One region of the Mesorhizobium sp. B2-3-10 genome, then DNA from elsewhere that is predicted to be linked to it. Evidence: predicted binding sites of a transcription regulator. Region 1 holds the regulator's gene; the other holds the start of a gene.
The links. The regulator PhoB, encoded in region 1, activates phosphate uptake and scavenging genes when phosphate is short. The targets are predictions, from matches to a motif close to TGTCATNNANCTGTCAT.
Positions count from the first base shown of each region.

Region 2: the regulator PhoB is predicted to act here: its motif matches at 4,313-4,329, upstream of FJ943_RS16000 (ceramide glucosyltransferase).

Region 1 covers NZ_VFVT01000001.1:1,000,669-1,007,234, reverse strand. Annotated here, with positions in the region: gene FJ943_RS05130 (ATP-binding cassette domain-containing protein) at 1-146, opposite strand, end outside; gene FJ943_RS05125 (sugar ABC transporter permease) at 157-1,509, opposite strand; gene xylF (D-xylose ABC transporter substrate-binding protein) at 1,746-2,786, opposite strand; gene FJ943_RS05115 (ROK family protein) at 3,053-4,288, shown strand; gene phoB (phosphate regulon transcriptional regulator PhoB) at 4,291-4,980, opposite strand; gene phoU (phosphate signaling complex protein PhoU) at 5,000-5,707, opposite strand; gene pstB (phosphate ABC transporter ATP-binding protein PstB) at 5,733-6,536, opposite strand; gene pstA (phosphate ABC transporter permease PstA) at 6,533-6,566, opposite strand, start outside.
Region 2 covers NZ_VFVT01000005.1:102,852-109,417, forward strand. Annotated here, with positions in the region: gene araD1 (AraD1 family protein) at 1-242, shown strand, start outside; gene FJ943_RS15990 (2'-deoxycytidine 5'-triphosphate deaminase) at 454-1,548, opposite strand; SAM riboswitch at 1,707-1,784, shown strand; gene FJ943_RS15995 (O-succinylhomoserine sulfhydrylase) at 1,841-3,031, shown strand; gene FJ943_RS16000 (ceramide glucosyltransferase) at 3,062-4,213, opposite strand; gene apaG (Co2+/Mg2+ efflux protein ApaG) at 4,433-4,825, shown strand; gene FJ943_RS16010 (Hsp33 family molecular chaperone) at 4,900-5,931, opposite strand; gene argF (ornithine carbamoyltransferase) at 6,096-6,566, opposite strand, start outside.

The DNA.
Region 1 (6,566 bases):
ACGACCTCGCCGGGGAAAAGATCGATCGAGGCGTCGTCGACGGCGCGGATGCCGCCGAAGGCGATCGAGATGTTGCGCATGTCGACCAGCGGCGTGCCAGTGAGCGCAGTTGTGAGGGCCCTTACGGGAGCGGTTTTGTCAGCCATGGTCGTATCCCTAAACCCGCTTGCGATAGACGGTGTCGAGCCAGACGGCGATGACCAGCACGGCGCCGACGACGATGCTTTGCAACGGCGAATCGACACCGAGCAGCACCATGCCCGACTGCAGCGACTGCATCAGCAATGCACCGAGCATGGCGCCGATGATGGTTCCCGAGCCGCCGGCAAGCGAGGTGCCGCCGATGACGGCCGCGGCAATGACCAGCAGCTCATCCAATGTTCCCAGCACATTGGTGGACGAGTTCTGCCGGGCCGACGAAATGGCGGCGGCGATCGTGGCCAGCACGCCCATGATCATGAACACCTTCATGGTGATCCAGCGCGTGTTGATGCCGGCGAGATTGGCCGCTTCCGGATTGCCGCCGATAGCAAAGACATAACGGCCGAAACGGGTGCGGTTGGTGATGAAGGTCATGACCAGACCGACGGCGACCGCCATCAGCACCGGTATGGCGATGCCGTGGGCGATGAACAGCCCGCCCTCCGGCACGGTGATGTTGTTGGCGGCCGCGTACCGGTTCACGATCCCGATCGGCCATGGATAGGAGTTGGCTAGCCAGACCGCGCCCATGATGACGGCGCAGGTGACGACGCCGAGCAGCGTCTCGGCCCAGATCGGCCGCAGGGGGAAGCGGAAGCGCTTGCGCTGGACCCGCCCGTTGAACAGCGCGAACACGACGGCCAGGCAGGCGACGATGCCGACGACCCAGCTCCAGGTGGCGCCGATCGATCCGGCCGGTCCGCCGCCCATAAGCTGGAACGTGGCGTCGAGCGGTGCCACCGTCTGGCCTGACGTGACCCACCAGGCGGCGCCGCGCCAGACCAGCAGGCCACCCAGCGTGACGATGAAGGCCGGCACTTCGAGATAGGCGATGACGAAGCCCTGGAAGGCGCCGATCAAAAGCCCGAGCGCCAGACCGATGACCAGTGCCAGGACCCAGATCCATGGGTTGCCGAGTTCAAGTCCTACGAACCGAACCAGGAAATGTACCTGCGCAAAGCCCATGACCATGCCGATCAAGCCCTCGGCGGAACCGACGGACAGGTCGATGTTGCGCATGACGATGACCAGCACCATGCCGCAGGCCATGATGGCGACCGCGGACGTCTGCACCGACAGGTTCCACAGATTGCGTGGCGTGAGGAACGTGCGGCTGTCGAAATCGAGCGGATTGACACCAAGACGCAGGCTCGAAATCACATGCAGCGCGACCCAGATCAGCAGCAGCGCGCCGATCATGCCGAGCATGCGGGTATCGATCTCGGTCGCCTTCAGGAAACGCGCGACCGCGCCGAGTTCCGACGCACGCGCCGTATCGGCCTGCGAGGTTGAGGTCGTGTCGGTCATGATGTCCTCCCAGCGGCTTGCCGTCTGACGCGGAGCCGGACCAGAGCCCAGAAGTTAGCCGCCAGCGGCGGAAACACAAATCTTGTCGGGAAAACGCCGCGGCTTGGAAGCAATTCCAGGAAAAGTGCGTAAGGGTTTTTGTCCGGAATTGCGAAGACAAGGAAATTGGAACGGCCAGTGTTCAGAACACTGACCGTTCCACGCCGCGGCGTTTCCGACTTTTCAGGCGATCAAGCTCAGTTGCAGGCCGCGACGCTGCCCGCGGCAACGCCCGTGCAGACTTCGTCCTTCTTGATCCAGCCGGCGTCGATGACGAGGTTGAGATTGTCCTTGGTGATGGCCACCGGGGTCAGGAACAGCGACTTGACGGTGTTGCCGCCAGGCGTCGTGAAGTCCTTCACGCCGGCGATGTCGGTCATCTTCTTGCTGTCGGCGAGTTGCGAGGCGATCTCGGCGGCGTTCTTGCCGAGTTCGCGCGCGTCCTTCCACACCGACACGGTCTGGGTGCCGAGCGCGATGCGGTTGAGCGCGGCGTGGTCGCCGTCCTGGCCGGAGACCGGCACGGTGCCGGCGAGCCCCTGCGCCGTCAGCGCCGCGACGACGCCGCCGGCGGTGCCGTCATTGGCGGCGACCACGGCGTCCACCTTGTTGTCGTTGGCGGTGAGGAACTGTTCCATGTTCTTCTGGGCGTTGGCGGGCAGCCAGCCGTCCGTATAGGCTTCGCCGACATTCTTGATCTTGCCGCTGTCTATGGCCGCCTTCAGCACTTCCATCGAGCCCGAGAACAGGAAGTCGGCATTCGGATCGGCGCCGGAGCCCTTGATGAAGACGTAATTGCCCTCAGGCTTCACCTTGAACACTTCGCGGGCCTGCATGCGGCCAACTTCCTTGTTGTCGAAGGTCAGGTAGAAGACGTCCTTGTTCTCGATCAGGCGGTCATAGCCGACGACCGGAATGCCCTCGTCGAGCGCCTTCTGTACCGCCGGGCCGATGGCCGACGCGTCCTGCGCCAGGATGATCAGCGAATTGGCACCCTGCGAAATCAGGCTCTCGACATCGGTCAGCTGCTTGCCGGGATTGGACTGCGCATCGGCGGAAATGTACTTGTCGCCCGCGGCCTCGATCGCCTTCTTCATGGCCGCCTCGTCGGTCTTCCAGCGCTCCTCCTGGAAGTTGGACCACGACACGCCGATGACCTTGTCCTTTGCCTGCGCGACCGACGCCAGCGTCAGCGACATGGCGACACCCGCCAGAATGGCGACTGTGAATCTCTTCATGATATCCTCCCTGCGCCCGCGTGTGGCGCGACCAAACTGGCCCTAAGGCCGGCACAAAGGCCCTAATTTTTTCGAGCCTCGAAAAAACACTGGTCCATCGCCGGAACACTGTCAACATCGATTCTGACGGATTTTGAGGTGCCGGAAGCCTTTTTTCGAGCCCCGCAATAAATAAATGACAGCCCCAGCCGCTTCTGCCAGTATTCGACCCGTTGCCGGAGGTGTTCGAGGGGGCGTCAAGAACCGCGGCGACGGGGAGGGAAATCATGTCGGTCGGAATCCGCCACGACGATCTGCGCCGGCGCAACCGCGCAATGGTGATTGGAGCCGTGCGCCGGGGTGGCCAGCCCTCGCGCACCGAGATCGCCGCCACCACCGCCCTGAGCCACTCGACCATATCGGCGATATCAGCCGACCTGATCGGCGAAGGTATCCTGAGCGAAGGCAAGCCGAACGAGGCCGGCTCACTGAAACGCGGCCGGCCGCAGGTTGGCCTTGGTCTCAACCCCGAGGCCGCGGCGGTCATGACCGTGGTGCTGTCGCTGAATTTCCTCTCCGTCGCCGTCATCGACTACGCCGGCCAGGTGATATCGGAGGAGCAGCGCCGGCTGGACACGCTGACCATGTCCCGCGAGGCGCTGATCGGCGAATGCGTGGCCATCGTCCGCCGCCGCCTCGAAGATCCCGACCTCGACGTCGCCAGCATCGCCCGCATCGCGCTGGCGATCCAGGGTATCACCGACACCGAGGCGCGCGCCATGCTGTGGTCGCCGATCACGCCGCAGACGGACATTGCCTTCGCCGACATACTCGAAGCCGAATTCGGCATCCCCGCCACCATGGAGAACGACTGCAACATGATGGCTGTGGCGCTGCGCTGGCGCGACCCCGAGCGCTACCGCGACGACTTCATCGCCATCCTGCTCTCGCACGGCATCGGCATGGGGCTGGTGCTGAAGGGCGAGCTGTTCACCGGCACCCATTCCTCGGGCGGCGAGTTCGGCCACATGATCCATCGCCCCGGCGGCGCGCTCTGCCGCTGCGGGCGGCGCGGCTGCGTCGAGGCCTATGCCGGCAACTATGCCATCTGGCGTAATGCAGGACAGCTGGGTGAGGACGCCAAACCGGTCGACGTCAGCGACGCCGACATGCGCGCATTGGCGGCTACGGCGCGCGAAAGAGACGGACCGGAGCGCGAGGCCTATCGCAAGGCCGGCGAGGCGCTGGGCTATGGCCTTGGCAGCCTGTTCGCGCTGATCGATCCGGCGCCGGTTGCGATGGTCGGCGTCAGCGCCGCCGCCTTCGATCTGATCGAGCCGGCCTTGCGCGAGGCCATCGCCCAGACCGCCGGCGGCCAGCATTCGAAATCGATTTCCTTCGATACAGAGCCGAACGAATTGCCGCTGATCCGCGAGGGCTGCGCCATGCGCGCGCTCACCTTCGTCGACCAGGAGATTTTCGCGCCGGGCGTGCAGGTGAGATCCGGCAAGAACGTGGCCTGATCTCAATCCTCGCGGATTGCGTAGCCTGCGCCACGGATGGTGCGTATCACATCGGGCATGCGGCCATTGTTGACCGCCTTGCGCAGGCGGCCGACATGCACATCCACGGTGCGCTCGTCGATGTAGATCGTCTCGCCCCAGACATTGTCGAGCAACTGGCTGCGCGAGAACACGCGGCCGGGATGGCGCATCATGAATTCGAGTAGCCGGAACTCGGTCGGTCCGAGCCGGATCTCGCTCTTCTTGCGATAGACCCGGTGCGATTCGCGGTCGAGCACGATGTCGCCGACCTTGAGCACGCTGGACAGCACTTCCGGTTTGGCGCGGCGCAGCAGCGCCTTGACCCGGGCCATGAATTCCGGCGTCGAGAACGGCTTGACCAGATAGTCGTCGGCGCCGGTCGAGAGGCCGCGCACGCGATCGCTCTCCTCGCCGCGCGCCGTCAGCATGATGATCGGCAGTCGCTCCGTCTCGGGCCGCATGCGCAGGCGCCGACAGAGTTCGATGCCGGAAACCGCCGGCACCATCCAGTCGAGCACCAGCAGGTCGGGCACGTTTTCCTGGAGGCGTATCTCGGCTTCGTCGCCGCGTGTCACCACCTCGACCTGGTAACCCTCGGACTCCAGGTTGTAGCGGAGGAGCACGCCCAGCGGCTCCTCGTCCTCCACCACCATGATGCGTGGCGCGATCATCGATCGATCATCCCTGCCGTCAAGCCGCCGGCACCGACATCGCCGTCTCGTCCTGCTTCGGACGGTTGGCGGGCAGTTGCGTGCCGGTCAGCACATAATACGCATTCTCGGCGATGTTGGTCACATGGTCGCCGATGCGTTCGAGATTCTTGGCGCAGAACAAAAGATGCGTGCAAGCCGTGATGTTGCGGGGATCCTCCATCATGTAAGTCAGGAGTTCGCGGAAGACCGAAGTGTATTTGACGTCGATGCGTTCGTCGTCATTCCTGAGCTTGGCGAGGGCGGCGGCATCGCCGGCCGCATATTCCTCGACGACGCCCTGCACCTGGATCAGCACCAGCTGCGCCATGGAGTCGATGGAATGCGACAAGTCGCGCGGCGTGGCGGTGAGGCCTACCGAGCCGACGCGCTTGGCGATGTTCTTGGCAAGGTCGCCGATGCGTTCGAGATCGCCCGCCATGCGGATCGAGCCGACGACATGACGCAGATCGTCGGCCATCGGCTGGCGCTTGGCGATCAGGGTGATGGCGCGATCATCGAGTTCGCGCTGGCGCGCGTCCATGATGGCGTCGTCGGAGACGACGCGCTGTGCCAGCGCGTTGTCGGAATTCAGCAGCGCCTTGGTGGCGCCGCCGACCATCGTGCCGGCGAGATCGCCCATGTCGCTGATCAGCTTGCTGATCTGTCCGAGATCCTCGTCGAAGGCTGCGACTGTGTGTTCGGCCATGATCCTGGTCCTCGTATGCGTGAGATCAGCCGAAGCGGCCGGTGATGTAGTCCTGCGTGCGCTTCTCGCGAGGCGACGTGAAGATCTTCTCGGTCTTGTCGAATTCGACCAGCTCGCCCAGATACATGAAAGCCGTCTGCTTCGAGACGCGCGCGGCCTGCTGCATGTTGTGGGTGACGATGACGATCGTGTAGTCGGCCTGCAACTCGTCGATCAATTCCTCGATCTTGGCGGTCGACAATGGGTCGAGCGCCGAGGCCGGTTCGTCGAGCAGGATGACCTCCGGCTTGACCGCCACGGTGCGGGCGATGCAAAGCCGCTGCTGCTGGCCGCCCGACAGGCTGAGGCCGCTGGCATTGAGCTTGTCCTTGACCTCGTTCCACAGCGCGGCGCGTTTCAACGCCTGCTCGACACGGCCGTCCATCTCGGCCTTGCCGATCTTCTCATAGAGCCTGACGCCGAAGGCGATATTCTCATAGATCGACATCGGGAACGGCGTCGGCTTCTGGAACACCATGCCGATCTTGGTGCGCAACAGGTTGAGGTCCTGCGAGCGGTCGAGAACGTTCTGGCCGTCGAGCAGCACCTGACCCTCGGCGGTCTGCTTGGGGTAGAGCTCGTAGATGCGGTTGAAGACGCGCAGCAGCGTCGACTTTCCGCAACCCGACGGTCCGATGAAGGCCGTCACGCTGCGCTCGGGCAGCGACAAGGTGATGTCTTTCAGCGCCTTCGACTGGCCGTAGTAGAAATTGAGGTTCTTGACCTCGATCTTCGCCTTGGCGGCTGCCTCTGTCGCAATCGTCATGTCTGGAGACAACATCTGGCTCATTTGTCCTCTCTGCGTCCGGTCAGGCTGCGC
Region 2 (6,566 bases), on a different contig from region 1:
GTGAAACGAACATGTCCCACACCATCGCCAATCTCGAACACCACCACTTCAAATATTCGGCCTTCCGCCAACCTGGCGACGTGCATGTGCATATGTTCGGCACCGCGACGCTATCCTTCGCCGACGGCATCAAGACGGAAGCCGGCGACGTGTTCGAGATCGAGGCCGGGGATTTCGGACTGCCGCTGCGCAACCCGCTCGAGATCGAAAAGCCGGTGAAGGTGTCGGTGAAGGCGCTTTGAAGCCATGAGCGCGTGATTCCCCTCTCGTGGGGAATGGCTGGCAAGCCAGAGCGGGGCGCTGTCCCGCCGATCTAGCAATAGGTTTCCGTCACGCCTTCGGCTCTCAACAGATCGCAGGGATGAATGAGGGCAGCAACCCTTCGCGTCCCCTCTGCCCTGCCGGGCTTCTCTTCCACAAGGGCCCCTCGTGGGGGGATCGGCAGCTTCGACCTTAGCGCACGGCGCGGAAATGCTTTGACAGCTTCAGGCCCTGCGCCTGGTAGTTCGAGCCGAGATCGGTGCCGTAGAGCGCCTGCGGTCGCTTCAGCATATGCTCGTAGACCAGCCGGCCGACGATCTGGCCGTGGTCGAGGATGAACGGCACTTCGTGGCTGCGCACTTCGAGCACCGCCCGGCTGCCGGTGCCGCCGGCCGCCGAATGGCCGAAACCCGGATCGAAAAAGCCGGCATAGTGGACACGAAACTCGCCGACCAGCGGATCGAACGGCGTCATCTCGGCGGCGTAGAGCGGCGGCACATGCACCGCCTCCTGGCTGACGAGGATGTAGAACTCGTCGGGATCGAGCACCAGTTCGCCGGCGCGGCTCTTGTGGATCGGCTCCCAGAAGTCGAGGACATCCTGCGCGGCGCGCTTGTCGACATCGACGAGGCCGGTGTGGTGCTTGCCGCGATAGCCGACCAACCCATCCTTGTCGCCATTGAGGTCGATCGACAGCGCGATGCCGCCGCCGGAAATGTTCGGCGGCTCCGTGGCGACCAGCATCTCGGCACGATGCAGCTCATGCAACTCGGCTTCCGAGAGCAGCGCGTTGCCGGTGCGAAAGCGGATTTGAGACAGGCGCGAACCCGTGCGCGCGATGATCGGAAAGGTGCGCGGGCTGACCTCGAGATAGAGCGGACCGTTGTAGCCGGCGGCGATCTTATCGAACTCATGGCCCCGATCGGTCATGACGCGGGTGAAGATGTCGAGCCGCCCGGTCGAGCTCTTCGGATTGGCCGAGGCCGAAATGTCAGCCGGCAGGGCCAGACTTTCGAGCAGCGGCACAATATAGACGCAGCCGGTTTCGAGGACCGCGCCTTCGGTCAGACTGATCTCGTGCAGTTGCAGCCGATCGAGCTTTTCCGACACCTTGTGGTTGGGACCGGGCAGGAACGAGGCGCGAACCCGCCAGGCCTTTTCGCCCAATCTGAGATCAAGGCTCGCCGGCTGGATCTGGTCGGCATCGAGCGCACGCGGCGACTTCAGCGCGCCGGACCGGAACAGCGCCGAAATGTCCTGATCGGGAAGAATGCCTGTCTGCCGCAAAGTCTGGCTCCGCCCCAAGACTGGTCTCTTTCGTTGCAGGTTCTTGTTTGTTGCAGGTTCTTGCCGCAAAACCGCCGGGCACTTCTGCGGAACCTGCCTTGGTACAAACGTCTTAATGAAGCCGGCAATTGACGCAAGCGTGGCGCGGGTCTAAAGGGTCGTTATCCCGTGGTGATTTGGCCGGTCGGCTTGCAGCCACGTTAAACAAGTCGCTAAAGGACCGTCGGGCCGCAAGGCCGTATGGACCGGTTGCGACTTTCGCGGCCGGTTTTTTTGTGTCTGGAACAAAGCGATGAGCACCAAGAAGCGCAACTGGAAACCTCAGACGGCACTCGTGCATGGCGGAACCCTGCGTTCCGGCTTCGGCGAAACCTCCGAGGCGATGTACCTGACCCAGGGTTATGTCTATCAGACGGCGCAGGCCGCCGAGGCCCGCTTCAAGGGCGAAGAGCCTGGTTTCATCTATTCGCGCTACGCCAACCCGACCGTCGACATGTTCGAAAAGCGCATGTGCGCGCTTGAAGGCGCCGAAGACGCGCGCGCCACGGCGTCGGGCATGGCGGCGGTGACGGCTGCCCTTCTGTGCAGCGTCAAGGCCGGCGACCACATCGTGGCCGCGCGCGCGCTTTTCGGCTCCTGTCGCTGGGTCGTCGAGACGCTGGCGCCGCGCTATGGCATCGAGGCGACCTTGGTCGACGGCACCGATATCGCCAATTGGGAAAAGGCGGTCAGGCCCAATACCAAGCTGTTCTTCCTGGAAAGCCCGACCAACCCGACGCTGGAAGTCGTCGACATCGCCGCCGTCGCCTCGCTTGCCAATTCGATCGGCGCGCGGCTGGTCGTCGACAATGTCTTCGCCACGCCGCTGCAGCAGAAGCCGTTGCAGCTTGGTGCGCACATCGTCGTCTACTCGGCCACCAAGCATATTGACGGCCAGGGCCGCTGCCTTGGCGGCGTCATCCTGTCAGACAAGAAGTGGATCGACGAGAACCTGCACGACTATTTCCGCCACACCGGCCCGAGCCTGTCGCCGTTCAATGCCTGGACCTTGCTGAAGGGCCTAGAGACGCTGCCGCTGCGCGTGCGCCAGCAGACCGAGAGCGCCGGCAAGATCGCCGACTTCCTGGCCGAGCAGCCGCAGATCGCCCGCGTCATCTATCCCGGCCGCGCCGACCACCCGCAGGCCGATATCGTCAAGAAGCAGATGTCGGGGGGCTCGACGCTGATCTGCCTCGACGTCAAGGGCGGCAAGCCGGCGGCCTTCGCCCTGCAGAACGCCCTCGACATCGTGCTGATCTCGAACAATCTCGGCGACGCCAAAAGCCTGATCACCCATCCGGCGACGACCACCCACAAGAACCTCAGCGACGAGGCCCGCGCCGAACTCGGCATCGGGCCAGGTACGCTCAGGCTGTCGGTCGGCCTGGAGGATACGGACGACCTGCTGGAAGATATCGCCCAAGCATTGAAGGCCGCCAAATAGGTTTCGTCCAGGCAGCGTCGTCAGCAGCGATCAGGCGCTCGACGGCGTCTCCTCCAGTTCCGCCGTCTTGGTCCGGATGGTCATGGCGTTGCCGCGCCAGTCGACAGCGCCGCCGAGCCAGCCGCGCGCCCAGATGGCCGGGAGCATGACGTCCCGCGCGACCGTCGCCGCGATCATGCGCGTCGAGACGTGCCAACCCTTGGCCAGGGCCAGAGCGCATTCCGGAAGATAGAATGCCGCCAGCACGGCAATCGCGGTCGCCCAGAGACTGACGCCGGCGCTCGCCGCGGCAATCAGCGCAAGAACCAGCGGGACCGCCGCACCAGTCAGGATCTCGGGCGCGAAGAACAGCGGGAAAGTGACGCGGCGCAGGCGCGCCCAGCGGGCCTGGCGCGACCAGATTTCGCCAAACGTGCGCTGGCCGAGGGGCTGCTCGAAGGGCGCCGCAACGAGGTTGACACGCAGGCCGAGGCCGTTCACCAGCTTGGTTGCGGCGGCGTCCTCGGCGATCTCGGCGGCCAGCGCGCGGATGCCGCCGTTGGCGTCGAGCATCGGCTTGTTCCACAGCATGCTCTTGCCCTGCGCGAAGCCGAGGCCGAGCGCCGCACCGGCATACTGCCAGCGGGCCTGCAATGTGTTGAGGAAGGCGCATTCGACGTCGGCCCAGAAACCATCTGGCCTGGAGCCGATCGGCGTCGAGCAGACAAGGCCGGTACCGTGCTGCCACGCCGCCATCATGTGCTCGACATAGTCCCTCGGCATCAGAACGTTGGAATCGGCAAGAATGACCCAGGCGTGGCGCGCCGCTTCCCAGCCTTTGACGCAATTGTTGAGCTTTGGATTGGCACTGACACGGTCGTCGCCGATCAACAGCCGGGCCGGCACCTGCGGAAACCGGGCAATCGCCCTGTTTATCAGTTTGACCACCGGGTCGTCGGCATGGGCGACGCAGAAGATCAGTTCGTAGCGTGGCCAGTCGAGCGCGAAGGCCCGTTCCAGCGTCTCATGTGTGAACGGCTCGACGCCGCGCGACGGGACGACAATCGACACCGCCGGCGATCTGCCCGCCGGCGGGGCGATCGTGGTGCGCCGTTTCAGCTGTGAAGCGGCAAGCAGGATGCTGGCAGCGTTCGAGAGGATGAGGGCAGTCGAAAGCGAGGCGGATATGAGAGTGAGTTCCATCGAGATCTGGTCACTCCGGAAGTCGGCCCGCGTCGCGGCCGTTTTCAACAGTTCGACAGAGGGCCGAGTCGCCCGGTTCGCGCACACCACCATTGTCGTGTGTCACTTAAATGACATTCTTTGCCGGCACCTGCGTTTCAATCCCAGGCGCGACAAGACGCGCACGTTGACCTGCTCACCGCGAGCGTCGAAAGTCGTCGGATTGTTTTGGAGCCGCTCATGTACCGCGCCGTGACGCGCAACATCGAAGTGCAGGTCAGGCCGTTCTATCTGGAGGATCGTTCGGATCCCCAGGAGAACCGCTACGTCTGGGGCTATCAGATAACGATCGACAACCAGTCTGACGAGTTCGTGCAGCTTCTGTCGCGCTATTGGCACATCACCGATGGTGCCGGCCGGGTCGAGGAAGTCCGCGGGCCGGGCGTTGTCGGCGACCAGCCGGAACTCAATCCCGGCGACAGCTATCAGTACACGTCCGGCTGCCCGCTCTCGACACCCTCCGGGATCATGGTCGGACGCTACACGATGCGCAACAAGCGCGGCGAGACGTTCGACATCGCCATCCCGGCCTTCTCGCTCGATCTGCCGGGGACAAGGCGCACGGTGAACTGAGGGCCGACGGTCGCGTCGCCCCTCATCCGCCCTTCGGGCACCTTCTCCCCGCAGAACGGAGAGAAGGAAAGGCTTTACTGAGCCGCAAACTCGGCTGGATCGAAGTCGTACTGCGTCGAGCAGAATTCGCAGGCGACATGGATGCCGCCATCCTCGGTGCTGTCCTTGATCTCCTGCGCTGAGAAGCCTTCGAGGATGCCACGGATCTTGTCGCGGGAGCATGAGCACTGGTCGGCCACGGGAACGCCGCCGAAGACGCGCACGCCATGCTCATGGAACAGACGATAGAGCAGCCGCTCGGCGCCGATGGTCGGGTCGATCAATTCGGTCGGCTCGATGGTGCCGAGCAAGGCCAGGAGTTCCTGCCAGGAATTATCGGCCGGATCGTGGACTTCCTCGCGCGGATCGCCGTCCCCACCCGGCAGGTCCGGAATGCGCATGCGCTCGGGCGATTGCGGCAGGAACTGCGCCAGGATGCCGCCGGCGCGCCATTGCTCGCGCGCGCCGCCGATCCCGGGCGTCAGCAGCTTGGCGACCGAGAGCCTGATATCGGTCGGGATCTGTTCCGACTGACGGAAATAGGTGCGCGCCGCGTCTTCCAGCGTTTCGCCGTCGAGCTGGACGATGCCTTGATAGCGCTGAGTATGGGCGCCCTGGTCGATGGTCAGCGCCAGCACGCCGCTGCCAAGCAGCGTCTGCTGGGACGTCTCGCCTGCCGCGACCAGTGCTTCGAGCCGATCCGCATCGAAGCGTGCATAGGCGCGCAGTGCCGAGGGCGTGGAGAAGTCCGCGACCAGCATGTCTACAGGCCCGTCGGTACGGGTCTGCAGGATGAACTTGCCTTCGAATTTGAGCGAGGTGCCGAGCAGAACGGTCAGCACGCAGGCTTCCGCCAGCAGGCGGGCGACCGGCTCGGGATAATCGTGGCGGCCAAGGATGGCGTCGAGCATCGGCCCAAGCTGGACCGTGCGGCCGCGCACGTCGAGCGGACCGACCTCGAAGGGAACGACGTGATCGTCGCCGGCGTAGCCGAACTCGCCGAGTTTGGGGTGATGTTCAGTCACTTGATGGCTTTCCAACATGACAAAGCTCCAGGGCGCGGCCATGCGGCCCTGGTGGGCACATGCGTCCAAACGCGCTTGATTTGCGTGATGCGGCGCAGATAGGCATCGCGCCGCCGCAGATCAAGCGCCTGGGCATTTCAGGCGCCTGGGCATTTCGGGCGCCCAAGACACTTCAAGCCCCAAGACACTTCAAGCACCAAGACACTTCAAGCACCGAGGCACCAGGCAAGCACTGCCTTCTGGGCATGGAGCCGGTTCTCGGCCTCGTCGAAGACCACCGAATGCGGCCCGTCGATGACCTCGTCGGTCACTTCCTCGCCGCGATGGGCCGGCAGGCAGTGCATGAACAATGCATCCGGCTTGGCCTTGGCCATCAGCGCCGCGTTGACCTGATAGGGCGAGAAGACATTGTGCCCGCGAGCACGGTGTTCCTGCCCCATCGACACCCAGCAGTCGGTGACGATGCAGTCGGCCTGGTCGACGGCTTCCTCGGGCGAGCGGGTGAAATGCAGCTTGCCGCCATGCGCCTTGGACCAGTCGACATGCTTCTGCGCCGGTTCGCTGCCTTCGGGCACGGCGACGTTGAGGTTGAAGCGGAACCGTGCCGAGGCCTCGAGCAGCGAGTGCAGCACATTGTTGCCGTCGCCGGTCCAGGCAATCGTCTTGCCGGCCACCGG